3 regions of the Streptomyces sp. BK79 genome follow, and region 1 is predicted to be linked to each of the others. Evidence: predicted binding sites of a transcription regulator. Region 1 holds the regulator's gene; each other region holds the start of a gene.

The links. The regulator HrcA, encoded in region 1, represses chaperone genes, less so after heat shock. The targets are predictions, from matches to a motif close to TTNGCACTCNGNNNNNCNGAGTGCNAA.
Region 2: a site for HrcA is predicted at 3,578-3,604, ahead of groES (co-chaperone GroES). Genes of this name have one in related genera too.
Region 3: a site for HrcA is predicted at 3,843-3,869, ahead of groL (chaperonin GroEL). Genes of this name have one in related genera too.

Annotation. Positions count from the first base shown of each region.
Region 1 covers NZ_JBHVOC010000004.1:86,055-91,539, forward strand. The annotation lists gene hemW (radical SAM family heme chaperone HemW) at 1-525, shown strand, start outside; gene ACFIF2_RS06035 (DUF3097 domain-containing protein) at 622-1,422, opposite strand; gene ACFIF2_RS06040 (MBL fold metallo-hydrolase) at 1,457-2,191, opposite strand; gene hrcA (heat-inducible transcriptional repressor HrcA) at 2,357-3,373, shown strand; gene dnaJ (molecular chaperone DnaJ) at 3,374-4,510, shown strand; gene ACFIF2_RS06055 (nitronate monooxygenase) at 4,710-5,485, shown strand, end outside.
Region 2 covers NZ_JBHVOC010000006.1:124,772-130,256, forward strand. The annotation lists gene ACFIF2_RS09380 (RNA polymerase sigma factor) at 1-280, shown strand, start outside; gene ACFIF2_RS09385 (methyltransferase domain-containing protein) at 490-1,716, opposite strand; gene ACFIF2_RS09390 (polysaccharide deacetylase family protein) at 1,807-2,748, shown strand; gene ACFIF2_RS09395 (polysaccharide deacetylase family protein) at 2,745-3,464, shown strand; gene groES (co-chaperone GroES) at 3,751-4,059, shown strand; gene groL (chaperonin GroEL) at 4,178-5,485, shown strand, end outside.
Region 3 covers NZ_JBHVOC010000014.1:163,879-169,363, forward strand. The annotation lists gene ACFIF2_RS19300 (carboxylesterase/lipase family protein) at 1-597, opposite strand, end outside; gene ACFIF2_RS19305 (NADH:flavin oxidoreductase) at 695-1,825, opposite strand; gene groL (chaperonin GroEL) at 2,055-3,680, opposite strand; gene ACFIF2_RS19315 (cold-shock protein) at 4,014-4,217, opposite strand; gene ACFIF2_RS19320 (MoaD/ThiS family protein) at 4,647-4,922, opposite strand; gene thrC (threonine synthase) at 4,919-5,485, opposite strand, start outside.

The DNA of each region.
Region 1 (5,485 bases):
GCCCGCCGCATCCGGCGCGGCGAGGTCCCGATGACCGACGACGACGTCCACGCCGACCGGTACCTGATCGCCGAGGAGACCCTGTCGGCGGCGGGCTTCGACTGGTACGAGGTGTCGAACTGGGCGACCTCCGACGCGGGCCGCTGCCTGCACAACGAGCTGTACTGGCGGGGCGCCGACTGGTGGGGCGCGGGACCGGGCGCGCACTCCCACGTGGGCGGGGTGCGCTGGTGGAACGTGAAGCACCCCGGCGCGTACGCGGGCGCGCTGGCGGCGGGGAAGTCGCCCGGCGCGGGCCGCGAGGTGCTGGCGGGCGAGGACCGGCGGGTGGAGCGGATCCTGCTGGAGCTGCGGCTGCGGGAGGGCGTCCCGCTGTCGCTCCTGAAGGAGGCGGGGCTCGCGGCGTCGCGGCGGGCGCTGTCCGACGGGCTGCTGGAGGAGGGACCGTACGAGGCGGGGAGCGCGGTGCTGACGCTGCGCGGGCGGTTGCTGGCGGACGCGGTGGTGCGGGACCTGGTGGACTGAACGGCCTGGTGTCGCCCCCGCCGCGGGGGCTCCGCCCCTGGACCCCCCTCCTCGAACGCCGGACGGGCTGAATCGAGGAACGCCGGACGGGCTGGCTCAGGTCGTCACGAAATCGATCAGTTCCTCGACCCGTCCCAGCAGCTCCGGCTCCAGGTCCTTGTACGACCCCACCCGCGCCAGGATCGCCTGCCACACCGCCCCGGTGTTCTCGGACGGCCAGCCCAGCGCCCGGCACACGCCCGTCTTCCAGTCCTGGCCGCGCGGTACCCGGGGCCAGCCCTCGATGCCCAGGGAGGACGGCTTCACGGCCTCCCAGATGTCGATGTAGGGGTGGCCCACGACCAGCGCGTGTTCGCTGGTCACCGCCTCCGCGATCCGCCACTCCTTCGAACCCGGCACCAGGTGGTCCACCAGGACCCCCAGCCGCGCGTCCGGACCCGGCGCGAACTCGTCGACGATCGACGGCAGGTCGTCCACGCCCTCCAGGTACTCCACGACGACCCCCTCGATCCGCAGGTCGTCGCCCCACACCTTCTCGACCAGCTCGGCGTCGTGCCGCCCCTCGACGTAGATGCGCCCGGCGCGGGCCACGCGCGCGCGAGCCCCCGGGACCGCCACCGAACCGGACGCCGTGCGCGTGGGCCGTACCGGACCGGACGACGGCCGGACCAGCGTCACCACCCGTCCCTCCAGCAGGAACCCGCGCGGCTCCAGCGGGAACACCCGGTGCTTGCCGAAGCGGTCCTCCAGCGTCACCGTGCCCGCCTCGCAGCCGATCACCGCCCCGCAGAACCCGGTGCCGGGCTCCTCGACCACCAGGCCGGGGTCGGCCGGGACCTCCGGTACCGGCTGCGGTTTCTTCCACGGAGGGGTCAGGTCGGCGGAGTACTGGCGCATTCTGCCGACGATACGAGAAACGGGCGCGCCGTGATCAGCGCGACACGCCGAACCGGGCGGCCAGCGCGTCCCGTTGGGCCCGTACGAACGCCGCGTCCACCACCGCTCCGTGACCGGGCACGTACAGCGCGTCCTCGCCGCCGAGGTCCAGCAGCCGGTCCAGGGCGGCGGGCCAGTGCGACGGTACGGCGTCGGGGCCCGCCTGCGGTTCGCCGGACTCCTCGACCAGGTCGCCGCAGAAGACGACCTCCACCTCGCCCGGCACCAGCACCGCGAGGTCGTGGCCGGTGTGGCCCGGCCCCACGTTGGCGAGCAGCGCCTGCCGGCCGCCGCCCAGGTCGAGCGTCCACTCGCCGCACACCTCGTGCCGGACGGCGACGAGCGCGTCGGCCGCCTCCTCCGCCTGCCCCGCGTCGAGCCCCTCCGCCACCGCGTCCGCCCGCAGCGCCCCGCGCCCGTGTCCGCCCCGCGCGAACACCGCGTCCGTGCCCACCGCGCCGTACACCTCCACCCCCGCGAACGCCGCCGCGCCGAAGACGTGGTCGAAGTGCGGGTGCGTCAGGGCGAGATGCGTCACACGGTGGCCGGTGAGTTCCCGCGCCCACGTGCGCAGCCGAGCGCCCTCCGCCAGGCTCGACCCGGCGTCCACCATCAGCGCCGCGCCCGCGCCGACCACCAGCCCCGCCGTGCAGTCCCACCCCGGCAGCCGGCGGCGCCCCACCCCCGGGGCCAACCGCTCCCACTCCAGGTCTTCCCACATCACGCTCATGGCGGCGACGCTATCGAGGAGGGCGCCTTCGGGCACGGCGACGGTGACCGGCCTTGCCGAGGGCGTACCCCACGGCCGTACACTGGGCCGGGGAAGGCTGGCACTCGCGCGCCGTGAGTGCCAGAGAGGACACCGGGCGGACGACTTCTGGAGGTGCGCGCGCCGATGCTCAGTGAACGCAGGCTCCAGGTGCTGCGCGCCATCGTCCAGGACTACGTCGGCACCGAGGAGCCGGTCGGCTCCAAGGCCCTCACCGAGCGGCACAACCTCGGCGTCTCCCCGGCCACCGTGCGCAACGACATGGCGGCCCTGGAGGACGAGGGGTTCATCGCCCAGCCGCACACCAGCGCCGGGCGCATCCCGACCGACAAGGGCTACCGGCTCTTCGTCGACAAGCTGGCCGGCGTCAAGCCGATGACCGCGCCCGAGCGGCGTGCCATCCAGAACTTCCTGGAGGGCGCCGTCGACCTGGACGACGTGGTGGCCCGCACGGTGCGGCTGCTCGCGCAGCTCACCCGGCAGGTCGCCGTCGTGCAGTACCCGTCGCTGACCCGCTCGACCGTGCGGCACGTGGAGCTGCTGTCGCTGGCGCCCGCGCGGCTGATGCTGGTGCTGATCACGGACACCGGCCGGGTCGAGCAGCGGATGGTCGACTGTCCGGCGCCGTTCGGCGAGGCGTCCCTCGCGGACCTGCGGGCGCGGCTCAACAGCAGGGTCGCCGGGCGCCGGTTCTCGGACGTGCCGAGCCTGGTGGAGGACCTGGCCGACGCCTTCGAGGCCGAGGACCGCGGTACGGTCTCGACGGTGCTCTCCACTCTCCTGGAGACGCTGGTCGAGGAGAACGAGGAGCGGCTCATGATCGGCGGCACCGCCAATCTGACCCGCTTCGGGCACGACTTCCCCCTGGTGATCCGGCCCGTCCTCGAGGCGCTGGAGGAGCAGGTCGTGCTCCTCAAGCTGCTGGGCGAGGCGAAGGATCCGGGCGTGACCGTCCGTATCGGTCATGAGAACGCCCACGAGGGACTCAACTCCACGTCCGTCGTGTCGGTGGGCTACGGTTCGGGCGGCGAGGCGGTTGCCAAGCTCGGCGTGGTCGGACCGACCCGCATGGACTACCCGGGAACGATGGGAGCGGTACGCGCAGTGGCACGGTACGTCGGACAGATCCTGGCGGAGTCGTAGGTGGCCACGGACTACTACGCCGTACTCGGCGTGCGCCGCGACGCTTCCCAGGACGAGATCAAGAAGGCGTTCCGGAGGCTCGCCCGCGAGCTGCACCCGGACGTCAACCCCGATCCGAAGACCCAGGAGCGGTTCAAGGAGATCAACGCCGCCTACGAGGTGCTGTCGGACCCGCAGAAGAAGCAGGTCTACGACCTCGGCGGCGACCCCCTCTCGCAGGCCGCCGGCGGTGGCGCGGGCGGCTTCGGCGCGGGTGGCTTCGGGAACTTCTCGGACATCATGGACGCCTTCTTCGGTACGGCGTCGCAGCGCGGGCCGCGCTCGCGCACCCGCCGGGGCCAGGACGCGATGATCCGCATCGAGGTCGAGCTGGACGAGGCCGCGTTCGGGACGACCAAGGACATCCAGGTCGACACGGCCGTCGTCTGCAACACCTGCAACGGCGAGGGCGCGGCGCCCGGCACGTCGGCCCAGACGTGTGACATGTGCCGCGGCCGCGGTGAGGTCTCGCAGGTCACCCGGTCCTTCCTGGGCCAGGTCATGACCTCGCGGCCCTGCCCGCAGTGCCAGGGCTTCGGCACCGTGGTCCCGACCCCGTGCCCCGAGTGCGCGGGCGACGGCCGGGTCCGCTCCCGGCGCACGCTGACCGTGAAGATCCCGGCGGGCGTCGACAACGGCACGCGGATCCAGCTCGCGGGCGAGGGCGAGGTCGGCCCCGGCGGCGGCCCCGCCGGCGACCTGTACGTCGAGATCCACGAGCTGCCGCACTCGACCTTCCAGCGCCGCGGTGACGACCTGCACTGCACGGTCACCATCCCGATGACGGCGGCGGCCCTCGGCACGAAGGTGCCGCTGGAGACGCTCGACGGCATGGAGGAGGTCGACATCCGCCCGGGCACCCAGTCCGGCCAGTCGATCCCGCTGCACGGCCGGGGCGTCACCCACCTGCGCGGCGGCGGCCGGGGCGACCTCATCGTCCACGTCGAGGTCACCACCCCGACCAAGCTCGACGTCGAACAGGAGCGCCTCCTGCGCGAGCTGGCCAAACTCCGCGGCGAGGAGCGCCCGACCGGGCAGTTCCAGCCCGGCCAGCAGGGATTGTTCTCCCGGCTGAAGGACGCGTTCAACGGACGCTGACAGCTCCTCGCGCGACCTGTCGACGACCCGGGGACGACCTGTCGACGACCCGGGGACGACCTCGGAAAGCCCCTGACGGTGATCACCGTCAGGGGCTTTCCCGTGCCTCCGCCGGAGGCGTTTCGTGGTGGATGCTCCTGGCCTATGCCAACGGAAGCCCGGATTCGGACTTGTTCCGAGGACGTGACAACATGCGCTCATGTCCTCCGCACTGACCGATCTCTTCCCCTACCCGATCGTGCAGGCGCCCATGGCGGGCGGCATCTCCGTGCCCCGGCTCGCCGCCGCGGTCTGCGAGGCGGGCGGGCTGGGATTCCTGGCCGCCGGGTACAAGACCGCGGACGGGATGTACCAGGAGATCAAGGAACTGCGGGGACTGACGGGCCGCCCCTTCGGCGTCAACCTCTTCATGCCGCAGCCCGAGACACCCGACCCCGCCTCCGTCGGTGTCTACGCCCACCAGCTGGCCGGCGAGGCCGCCTGGTACGAGACGGAGCTGGGCGACCCCGACAGCGGCCGGGACGACGGCTACGAGACCAAACTCGCGGTGCTGCTGGACAACCCGGTGCCGGTGGTGTCGTTCCACTTCGGCGTCCCGAGCCGTGAGGTCGTCGACTCCCTGCACCGCGTCGGCACCTTCGCCCTGGTCACCGCGACCACCGCGGAGGAGGCCCGCGCCGTCGAGAGATCCGGCGCCGACGCGGTGATCGCGCAGGGCGCCGAGGCCGGCGGACACCAGGGCACCCACCGGGACCACCCGGAGACGGGCGCCGCCGGCACCGGACTGCTGTCGCTGGTCGCCCAGGTCCGGGAGGCGGTGAGCCTGCCCGTCATCGCCGCCGGCGGCATCATGCGCGGCGGCCAGATCGCCGCGGTCCTCGCGGCCGGCGCGAACGCGGCCCAGCTCGGCACCGCCTTCCTCGCCACCCCCGAGTCCGGCGCGCACGCCCTGCACAAGCAGGCGCTGACCAACCC
Region 2 (5,485 bases), on a different contig from region 1:
CCTGCTCGCGGCCCGCGCCCCGTCCCCGGTCGTCGAACTGAACCGCGCGGTCGCCGTGTCCATGGCCGAGGGCCCGGCCCCCGCGCTCGCCCTCGTCGACGCCCTCGCCGCCGAACCCGCCCTGCGCGGCTACCACCTGCTCCCCAGCGTCCGCGGCGACCTCCTGCGCCGCCTGGGCCGTACGACCGAGGCCCGCGAGGAGTTCGAACGCGCGGCGTCGCTCACGGCCAACGAGCGCGAACGCGCCTTGCTGACCCGCCGGGCGGAGGAGTGCCGCTAGGGCCTGTCTGACAATTCCCGCCTGCCTCGCGACGCCATGCACGCTCCCCCAGAGGGGGCACCCCCACTCGCCGCACCGGGCGCAGAGCCGAGTACATCCAGTACGAGGCTCTACGCCCGGCACGCCGAGAGCACGCACCTGACGCCGCGAGGCCGCCCTCCGGGCGACGACGCGAATTGTCAGACAGGCCCTAGGGCCGTCGGGTGCGGTCAGGGCCTGCCGGCCGGGTGCCCGATCAGCATCGTCGGTGCCCCCGCGACCCGGGTCATGAACACCGTCGCCGCGTTCGGCCCCTGGGGCTTGACCTTCCGCCGCAGCTCCTCCGGCTCCACCGCCGAGCCCCGCTTCTTCACCGTCAGCGTGCCGACCCCGCGCTCCCGCAGCAGCGCCTTCAGCTTCTTGACGTTGAAGGGCATCCGGTCGGTGATCTCGTACGCCGTGGCGTACGGCGTCGGCAGCAGCTCGTCCGCGGTGACGTACGCGATGGTGGCGTCCAGCAGCCCGCCGCCGACCTGTTCGGCCACCTCGGCGACCAGATGGGCGCGGATGACGGCGCCGTCCGGTTCGTACAGGTAGCGGCCGGGCGTGCGGACCTCCGGGTCGGGCAGGCCGGTGCCGGGCAGGGTGCGGGGCCCCGGCAGCAGCGTGGCGCGCACCGCGCCCGGCGTGACCGCCTCCCGCGCGACCGCCTCCCGTGCCACCGCCTCCCGCGCGCCGCCGAACCACAGCACCGCCTCCTTCACGTCCCCGCCGTCCGAGATCCACTCGGCCTCGGCGTCGTCCGGCACCGCCTCGTGCGGGATGCCGGGCGCCACCTTCAGCGCGGCGGCACGGGACCCCGTACGCGCCGCCCCGACGGCCCAGGACAGCGGCGGCGAGTACGCCTCGGGGTCGAAGATCCGGCCCCGCCCGCCCCGCCGCGCCGGATCGACGAACACGGCGTCGTACGCACCCGTGTCCACCTCCGTCACATCCGCCTCGCGCACCTCGATCAGCTCGGCCAGCCCCAGCGCCCCGGCGTTGGCGCGGGCCGCCGCGGCGGTCGCCGGGTCGCGGTCCACGGCGAGCACCCGGATCCCGGCCCGGGCCAGCGCGATCGCGTCGCCGCCGATCCCGCAGCACAGGTCGGCCACGGAGGTCACGCCCAGGGCCTTGAACCGCCGGGCCCGGTACGCGGCCACGCTCGCCCGCGTCGACTGCTCGACCCCGGCGGGCGTGAAGAACATCCGCCCGGCGTCCTCGGCCCCGAACTTCGCCACCGCCCGCTGCCGCAGCCGCGCCTGCCCGAGCGCCGCCGACACCAGCTCGGCGGGATGCGTGCGCCGCAACCGGGTCGCGACGGCCAGTTCCCGCGCGGGATCGGTGTCGCGCACCTCGTCGAGGAGGGCGCGGCCGGCGGGGGTGAGCAGGGCGAGGAGGGCGTCGAGGTCGTTCACCGGGACATTGTGGGCCAGTCGGTGGATGGTGCGCCTCCGGCGCGGTGTCGGGCACGGTCCGGCCGGGCGGGGCTGCGAGGATCCGGCACCATGCGAGCAGTCGTACAAAATGACAAAAGCCGGGTGTCCAGGGCATTCCGGCCGTCCTCCCCGAGGCTCCGGACGCGCGGCGGTGTCGCCGTGCTCGCCGTCGCCGCCCTCGCCTCCGGCTGTGCGCAGGACGCCTCCGGGACGCGGGGCGCGTCCGGCGGGGAGCCCCTGCAAGCACCCCCGGCCCGCGCGCTCGACGCCTACGCCGGCAAGCTCCGCGCGGCCCAGGCCGCCCGGGTCGCCGCCGCCGAGCGCTGGAAGCTGGAGAAGGTCCCGCTGACCGCGCCGCCGCCCCCGGCGAAGAAGCCGGAGATCAAGGCCCGCGAGGGCTTCGAGGTGAGGGGCCAGGAGAACCTCCCGCCGGTCTTCACCTCGATCCCCACCGAGAAGAAGATCGTCTTCCTCACCATCGACGACGGCGCCGAGAAGGACCCGGCGTTCCTGCGGATGATGAGCGAACTGAAGGTCCCGTACACCGCCTTCCTCAGCGACTACCTGGTCAAGGAGGACTACGGCTACTTCGAGAAGATGCGGGACCGCGGCGTCACCCTCAACAACCACACCCTGAACCACCCCTACCTGCCCGCCCTGTCCTACCGCGAGCAGAAGCGCGAGATCTGCGGCATGCAGGACGTGATCGAGGAGCGCTACGGCAAGCGCCCCGCCCTCTTCCGCCCGCCCTACGGCAACTACAACCGCGACACCCTGCGCGCGGCCAAGGCCTGCGGCATCCGGTACGTCCCGATCTGGAACGAGGAGGTCTTCGCCGACCACTGGGACTACCGCGAGTGGGACCGGAAGATCCACCCCGGGGACATCGTCCTCACCCACTTCCGGGGCGCGGACGACTGGGGCGGCACCATGCGCGACATGGTCCGCGCCTTCCTCGACAAGGTCACCGCCGAGGGATACGCCGTGGCCCGGCTGGAGGACTACCTGTGAGGCGCGGGCGGTTCCGGCCGGCCAGTGCCGCCCTGGCCGCCGTCCTGCTCACCGGCTGCGCCCAGTTCACCGACCCCGCGCGGCCCCCGGCGGCCGGGGAGCCGGCCCAGGGCAGCGACCGGGGCCAGAGCCTGCCGCCCGTCGTCGACCACGTCCGCACCACCGACCGGGTCGTCTTCCTCACCTTCGACGACAGCGCCGAGCGCGACCCGTCCCTCACCGGGCTGATCCGCGCACGGCGGCTGCCCGTCACCCTGTTCCTCACCGACACCGTCGCCGGACCGGCGTACGGCCACTTCGCCCGGCTGCGCTCGGTCGGGGCGAGCCTCCAGAACCACACCCTGGACCACCGCTCCCTGCGCGGCCTGCCCTACGCGGGCCAGCGGGCCGAGATCTGCGGCCAGCAGACCAAGCTCAGGTCCCGCTTCGGCGTCCGCCCCCACCTCTTCCGCCCGCCCTACGGCACTCACGACACCGTGACCCTGCGCGCCGCCGCCGACTGCGGCATCGCGGCGGTCGTCCTGTGGCGGGCGGCCGTGAACGCCGACGGCGACCTCACCTACACCCGGGGCGACCACCGCCTGCACCCCGGCGACATCGTCGCCGTCGACCCGGACCACCCCACGGGTCAGGGCCTGAGCGCCCGCACGGCACGCCTGCTGGAGACGATCGAGGAGCAGGGGCTGAGGGTGGGCCGCCTGGAGGACTACCTCTGAGGACTGCCTCTGACCCCCTCGACGCCGGGCGAGGTTCCCACCCGTCCCCCACCCGCGCGGGGTGCGACACGGCCCGGCGTTCACCCCGAAACTCCGCCGACGCGCCGCGGGCATTGGCACTCCGCTTGACCGAGTGCTAATCGCGGTCATAGTCTCGGGTCTGGCACTCCCCCCTGGAGAGTGCCAACACAGCGACGGGCAGGTCCGGCACCCGCGACGACGGATCGACCTGGTCGCCACCTCAGACAGTTAACCCCGTGAGATCTCCGAAGGGGGAGGTCGGATCGTGACGACCGCCAGCTCCAAGGTTGCCATCAAGCCGCTCGAGGACCGCATCGTGGTCCAGCCGCTCGACGCCGAGCAGACCACGGCTTCGGGCCTGGTCATTCCGGACACCGCCAAGGAGAAGCCCCAGGAGGGCGTCGTCCTGGCCGTGGGCCCGGGCCGCTTCGAGGACGGCAACCGTCTTCCGCTCGACGTCAGCGTCGGCGACGTCGTGCTCTACAGCAAGTACGGCGGCACCGAGGTGAAGTACAACGGCGAGGAGTACCTCGTCCTCTCGGCCCGCGACGTGCTCGCGATCATCGAGAAGTAGTTCACCCGAAGTACCCAGCTTTTCCACTGCGCCCCTGGCCCCCGCGACCGTTAAGAAGCCGGGCGTCCGGGGCGCAGTGCCGTATAACCCCAAGATTTCCGAGAGGGCTCACGCTCCCATGGCGAAGATCCTGAAGTTCGACGAGGACGCCCGTCGCGCCCTCGAGCGCGGCGTCAACAAGCTCGCCGACACGGTGAAGGTGACGATCGGCCCCAAGGGCCGCAACGTCGTCATCGACAAGAAGTTCGGCGCCCCGACCATCACCAACGACGGCGTCACCATCGCCCGTGAGGTGGAGATCGAGGACCCGTACGAGAACCTCGGCGCCCAGCTGGTGAAGGAGGTGGCGACCAAGACCAACGACATCGCGGGTGACGGTACGACCACCGCCACCGTGCTGGCCCAGGCCCTGGTCCGCGAGGGTCTGAAGAACGTCGCCGCCGGTGCCTCCCCGGCGCTGCTGAAGAAGGGCATCGACGCGGCCGTCGCCGCCGTGTCCGAGGAACTCCTCGCCACCGCGCGCCCGATCGACGAGAAGTCCGACATCGCCGCCGTCGCCGGTCTGTCCGCCCAGGACAGCCAGGTCGGCGAGCTGATCGCCGAGGCGATGGACAAGGTCGGCAAGGACGGTGTCATCACCGTCGAGGAGTCCAACACCTTCGGTCTGGAGCTGGACTTCACCGAGGGCATGGCCTTCGACAAGGGTTACCTGTCGCCGTACTTCGTGACGGACCAGGAGCGCATGGAGGCCGTCCTCGAGGACCCCTACATCCTCATCAACCAGGGCAAGATCTCCTCCATCGCGGACCTGCTGCCGCTGCTGGAGAAGGTCATCCAGGCGGGCGCCTCCAAGCCGCTGCTGATCATCGCCGAGGACGTCGAGGGCGAGGCCCTGTCGACCCTGGTCGTCAACAAGATCCGCGGCACCTTCAACGCGGTGGCCGTCAAGGCCCCGGGCTTCGGCGACCGCCGCAAGGCGATGCTCCAGGACATGGCCGTCCTCACCGGCGCCACCGTCATCTCCGAGGAGGTCGGCCTCAAGCTCGACCAGGTCGGCCTGGAGGTGCTCGGCACCGCCCGTCGCATCACCGTCACCAAGGACGACACCACGATCGTCGACGGTGCCGGCAAGCGCGACGAGGTCGAGGGCCGCATCGCCCAGATCAAGGCCGAGATCGAGAACACGGACTCCGACTGGGACCGCGAGAAGCTCCAGGAGCGCCTCGCCAAGCTGGCCGGCGGCGTGTGCGTGATCAAGGTCGGCGCCGCCACCGAGGTGGAGCTGAAGGAGCGCAAGCACCGTCTGGAGGACGCCATCTCCGCGACCCGCGCCGCGGTCGAGGAGGGCATCGTCTCCGGTGGTGGCTCCGCGCTGGTCCACGCCGTCAAGGTCCTCGAGGGCAACCTCGGCAAGACCGGCGACGAG
Region 3 (5,485 bases), on a different contig from region 1:
CAGCAGACAGGCCACGGAACCGGCGCCCGCCGACTCGCCGAAGACCGTGACCCGGCCCGGGTCGCCGCCGAACGCCGCGATGTTGTCCCGTACCCATTCCAGCGCGGCCACCTGGTCGAGCAGGCCCCGGTTGGCGGGGGCGCCGTCGATGTGGGCGAAGCCCTCCATGCCGACGCGGTAGTTGAGGGTGACGACGACGAGGTCGCCGTCCTCGGCGATGCGGCGGGCGTCGTAGCCGGGGCTGCCGGAGTGGCCGAGCTTGTAGGCGCCGCCGTAGATCCAGACCATGACCGGACGGCGGGCGGCCGGGTCCGGCGCGGGGGTCCAGACGTTGACGGTCAGCCAGTCCTCGCCCTCGGGGAGCGCCCCGGCCGGCCCCGCGAGGCCCATGTCCTGCGGGGGCGGCGGGCCGAAGGCGTACGCCTCCCGTATCCCGTCCCAGGGGCGGGCGGGACGCGGGGCGGCGAACCGGAGTCCGCCCACCGGCGGTTCGGCGAACGGGATGCCGCGGAAGACGGCCAGGCCGTCCTCCCGCCGACCGCGCACCTGGCCGACGGCGGTGCGCACCACGGGTTCCGGGACCTCGGGGTTCGTCATGGATCACTCCCTCACTGGACGCCGCTGGACGTACGTACGGCAGTAGTTGGTGATCCCACGGACCCTACGCCGCGGTGCGCGGCCCAGGCGGAGCGGGTCAGCTCAGGGTCCGCAGCGCGGACGCGTCGAACGGCGCCAGCTCGTCGAAGCGGCCGGAGAGGACCTTCTGGGCCCACAGCGGGTCCTGGAGCAGCGCGCGGCCGACGGCGACGAGGTCGAACTCGTCGCGCTCCATGCGGTCCAGGAGGTCGTCGAGGCTGCCGAGCCCAGCACCCTGGCCCTGGAACGCCTTGCCGAACTCGCCGTCCAGGCCGACCGAGCCGACGGTGATGGCGGTCTTGCCGGTGAGCTTCTTGGTCCAGCCGGCCAGGTTGAGGTCGGAGCCGTCGAACTCCGGGGTCCAGTAGCGGCGGGTGGAGGCGTGGAAGGCGTCGACGCCGGCCGAGGCGAGCGGGGCGAGGATCGTCTCCAGCTCCTCGGGGGTCTCGGCGAGGCGGGCGTCGTAGGCGTCCATCTTCCACTGCGAGTAGCGGAAGATCACCGGGAACTCCGGCGAGACCTTCTCGCGTACGGCGGCCACGATCTCGGCGGCGAAGCGCGTGCGGGAGACGGGGTCGCCGCCGTAGGCGTCGGTGCGGCGGTTGGTGCCCGCCCACAGGAACTGGTCGACGAGGTAGCCGTGGGCGCCGTGGATCTCCACGCCGTCGAAGCCGATGCGCTCGGCGTCGGCGGCGGCGTCGGCGAAGGCGCCGATGACGTCGTCCAGGTCGCGCTGGGTCATCGCCCTGCCGGTGGCCTCGTCCTCGCCGATGCGCAGGCCGGAGGGGCCGACGGCGGGGGCGTCGGCGAAGGGCGGCTCACCCTGCTTGCGGACCATGCCGATGTGCCACAGCTGCGGCACGATCGTGCCGCCCGCCGCGTGCACGGCCTCGGCGACCTTCGCCCAGCCGGCGAGCTGCTCCTCGCCGTGGAAGCGCGGCACGCGGTCGCTCTGCCCGGCGGAGTCGTGCCCGACGTAGGTGCCCTCGGTGACGATCAGGCCGACACCGGCGGCGGCGCGGCGCGCGTAGTACGAGAGCACGTCCTCGCCGGGGACGCCGCCCGGGGAGAACATCCGGGTCATCGGCGCCATCGCGACGCGGTTCGGGACGGTCAGGCCGTTGATGGTGGCCGGGCGGGCGAGGAGGTGCGCGGCGCGCGAGGCGGTGTCGGAGGCGGTGACGGTCACGTGGGGGCTCCTAAGGAGGTACCAGTGGGTATGTGCGCGTGCATAGAGGGTGCCTCCACGACAACAGGCGCACCCGTCGCGGCCATTCCGTCCACGGCCCCCGACCGGCGTGATCCGTCGCACATCGCGGCCGCGGGGGCCCGCGGGAACGCCCGAGGGCGGCACCCCCTGCCGGAACAGGGAGTGCCGCCCTCGGTACGTGACGGACGGTCGATCAACCAGAGGTCGATCAGAAGTCCATGTCACCGCCCGGCATGCCGCCCGGGGCGCCGCCCGCGGCGGCCTTCTCCGGCTTGTCGGCGATGACGGCCTCGGTGGTGAGGAACAGCGCGGCGATGGAGGCGGCGTTCTGCAGCGCGGAACGGGTCACCTTCGCCGGGTCGATGATGCCCTCGGCGATCATGTCGACGTACTCACCGGTCGCGGCGTTCAGGCCGTGGCCGACGGTCAGGTTGCGGACCTTCTCCACGACGACGCCGCCCTCGAGACCACCGTTGACGGCGATCTGCTTCAGCGGGGCCTCCAGGGCGAGCTTCACGGCGTTGGCGCCGGTCGCCTCGTCACCCGTCAGCTCCAGCTTCTCGAAGACCTGGGAGGCCTGGAGCAGGGCCACGCCACCACCGGCGACGATGCCCTCCTCGACGGCCGCCTTCGCGTTGCGCACGGCGTCCTCGATGCGGTGCTTGCGCTCCTTGAGCTCCACCTCGGTGGCGGCACCGGCCTTGATGACCGCGACGCCGCCCGCGAGCTTCGCCAGGCGCTCCTGGAGCTTCTCGCGGTCGTAGTCCGAGTCGCTGTTCTCGATCTCGGCGCGGATCTGGTTGACGCGGCCGTTGACCTGGTCGGTCGAGCCGGCGCCGTCGACGATCGTGGTCTCGTCCTTGGTGATGACGACCTTGCGGGCGCGGCCCAGGAGGTCCAGGGACGCGTTCTCCAGCTTGAGGCCGACCTCCTCGGAGATGACCTCGCCGCCCGTGAGGATGGCGATGTCGCCGAGCATGGCCTTGCGGCGGTCGCCGAAGCCCGGGGCCTTGACGGCGACGGACTTGAAGGTGCCGCGGATCTTGTTGACGACCAGGGTCGACAGGGCCTCGCCCTCGACGTCCTCGGCGATGATCAGCAGCGGCTTGCCCGACTGCATGACCTTCTCCAGGAGCGGCAGCAGGTCCTTGACGTTGCCGATCTTGGAGTTGGCGATCAGGATGTACGGGTCGTCGAGCGACGCCTCCATACGCTCCATGTCGGTGGCGAAGTACGCCGAGATGTAGCCCTTGTCGAAGCGCATACCCTCGGTGAGCTCCAGCTCCAGACCGAAGGTCTGGGACTCCTCGACGGTGATGACGCCTTCCTTGCCGACCTTGTCCATCGCCTCGGCGATCAGCTCGCCGATCTGGGTGTCGGCGGCGGAGATGGAGGCCGTGGAGGCGATCTGCTCCTTGGTCTCGACGTCCTTGGCCTGCTCGAGCAGGGCGGCGGAGACGGCCTCGACGGCCTTCTCGATACCGCGCTTGAGGGCCATCGGGTTGGCGCCGGCGGCTACGTTGCGCAGGCCCTCCTTGACCAGGGCCTGGGCGAGAACGGTCGCGGTGGTCGTACCGTCACCGGCGACGTCGTCCGTCTTCTTGGCGACTTCCTTGACCAGCTCGGCGCCGATCTTCTCGTACGGGTCCTCGAGTTCGATCTCCTTGGCGATGGAGACACCATCGTTGGTGATCGTGGGGGCGCCCCACTTCTTCTCGAGGACGACGTTGCGGCCCTTGGGGCCGAGCGTCACCTTGACGGCGTCCGCGAGCTGGTTCATGCCGCGCTCGAGGCCGCGCCGTGCCTCCTCGTCGAACGCGATGATCTTGGCCATGTGAAGTGGTCCCTCCAGGACTGGGGGTGATTCCTTCGGACCGCGCCCGCGCCCGCGACGGACGGCTCGCCGGCCTCGTGGTTCCTTCCCCACCCGGCCTGCGGGCCTCACCGACCCGGTCCTTCGTTGTCACTCTCACCTTCAGAGTGCTAACGCCAATGATTAGCACTCGCCCCTGCCGAGTGCAAGCGCCTGCCGGGGATCCGCGCCCGCGCTCAGCCACCCGCGAACAGGGACCCGGACGGGTGTCCGGGCAGCCCGAAGGGCCCGCACCCCCCGGGAGAGGTGCGGGCCCTTCGGAGAAGAACCGTTTACTTGCGGTGGCCGAACGTCTCAGGCACTGAGGCGAACCATGTCGGCCTGCGGGCCCTTCTGACCCTGCGAGATCTCGAACTCGACCCGCTGGCCTTCTTCGAGGGTGCGGTAGCCGTCCATCTGAATCGCGCTGTAGTGGACGAAAACATCCGCACCACCGTCGACCGCGATGAAGCCGTACCCCTTCTCCGCGTTGAACCACTTGACGGTGCCCTGAGCCATGCCTAACTCCCCTATTACTGGCCCTTGCACAGATCCGCACTTCGCGGACCCGGGTCAGACCTCACCCCCCACGACTGGGGGCGTGCGCCGGAACGCGTCGACCGCGGCTGAATGTATCTGTCCAACTGCCGTCTGCAACAGGTCAGTCGGACGAGAAATCTGGACGCACCCGGTCCGGAATAGGGCGAAGTTTCACTGCAATTCGGATCAATTCCGGGTACGCAAAAGGCGCAAAAGCCGCGAAAAGGGCCCGCACTTTGGCTGCTTCTTATCGGGCGAGCGGCAGGGAATTCAGGCTCCCCGATCTCTTGATCGGGAGCGCGTTCCCCAACTCTACCGCGCTCAATCACATGGAATTGCCCCCTCCGCTTCTCTTACGGAGAGGGCAATACGCACTACGAGGTGTATCAGCCGGGAGCCGGCCCGGTGTCAGCCGCCGGCGACCGCCGGAATGATGGAGACGCCCGCACCGTCCGGCGTCACCGTCTTGAGGCCCTGCTCGAAGCGGACGTCGTCGTCGTTGACGTACACGTTGACGAAGCGACGCAGCTTGCCCTGGTCGTCCAGGACGCGGGCGGCGATGCCGGTGTGGTTCTTCTCCAGGTCGGAGATGACCTCCCCGAGGTTCGCGCCCTCGGCGCTGACCTCGGCCTGCCCGCCGGTGTAGGTGCGCAGGATGGTCGGGATGCGAACGGTCACGCTCATGCGAGGCCAGCCTCTCGGAAGGAGTCCAGGTTCGGGCGGATGGTGGCGGTCAGGCCGGTGCCGGCCACCGCGTCGAGGGTCTTGAGGCCGTCGCCGGTGTTGAGGACGACCGTGGTGAGGGAGGGGTCCAGCGCGCCGCTGTCGACCAGCTTGCGCGTCACGCCCACCGTCACCCCGCCGGCGGTCTCCGCGAAGATGCCCTCCGTGCGGGCGAGCAGCTTGATGGCGTCGACGACCTGCTCGTCGGTCACGTCCTCCACGGCGCCACCGGTGCGGCGCGCGATGTCGAGGACGTAGGGGCCGTCGGCCGGGTTGCCGATGGCCAGCGACTTGGCGATGGTGTTCGGCTTCTGCGGGCGGACGACGTCGTGGCCGGCCTTGTACGCGGTGGACACCGGGGAGCAGCCCTCGGCCTGGGCACCGAAGATCTTGTACGGCTTGTCCTCGACCAGCCCGAGCCTGATCAGCTCCTGCAGCCCCTTGTCGATCTTCGTGAGCTGGGAGCCGGAGGCGATCGGGACGACGATCTGGTCGGGCAGCTTCCAGCCGAGCTGCTCGCAGAT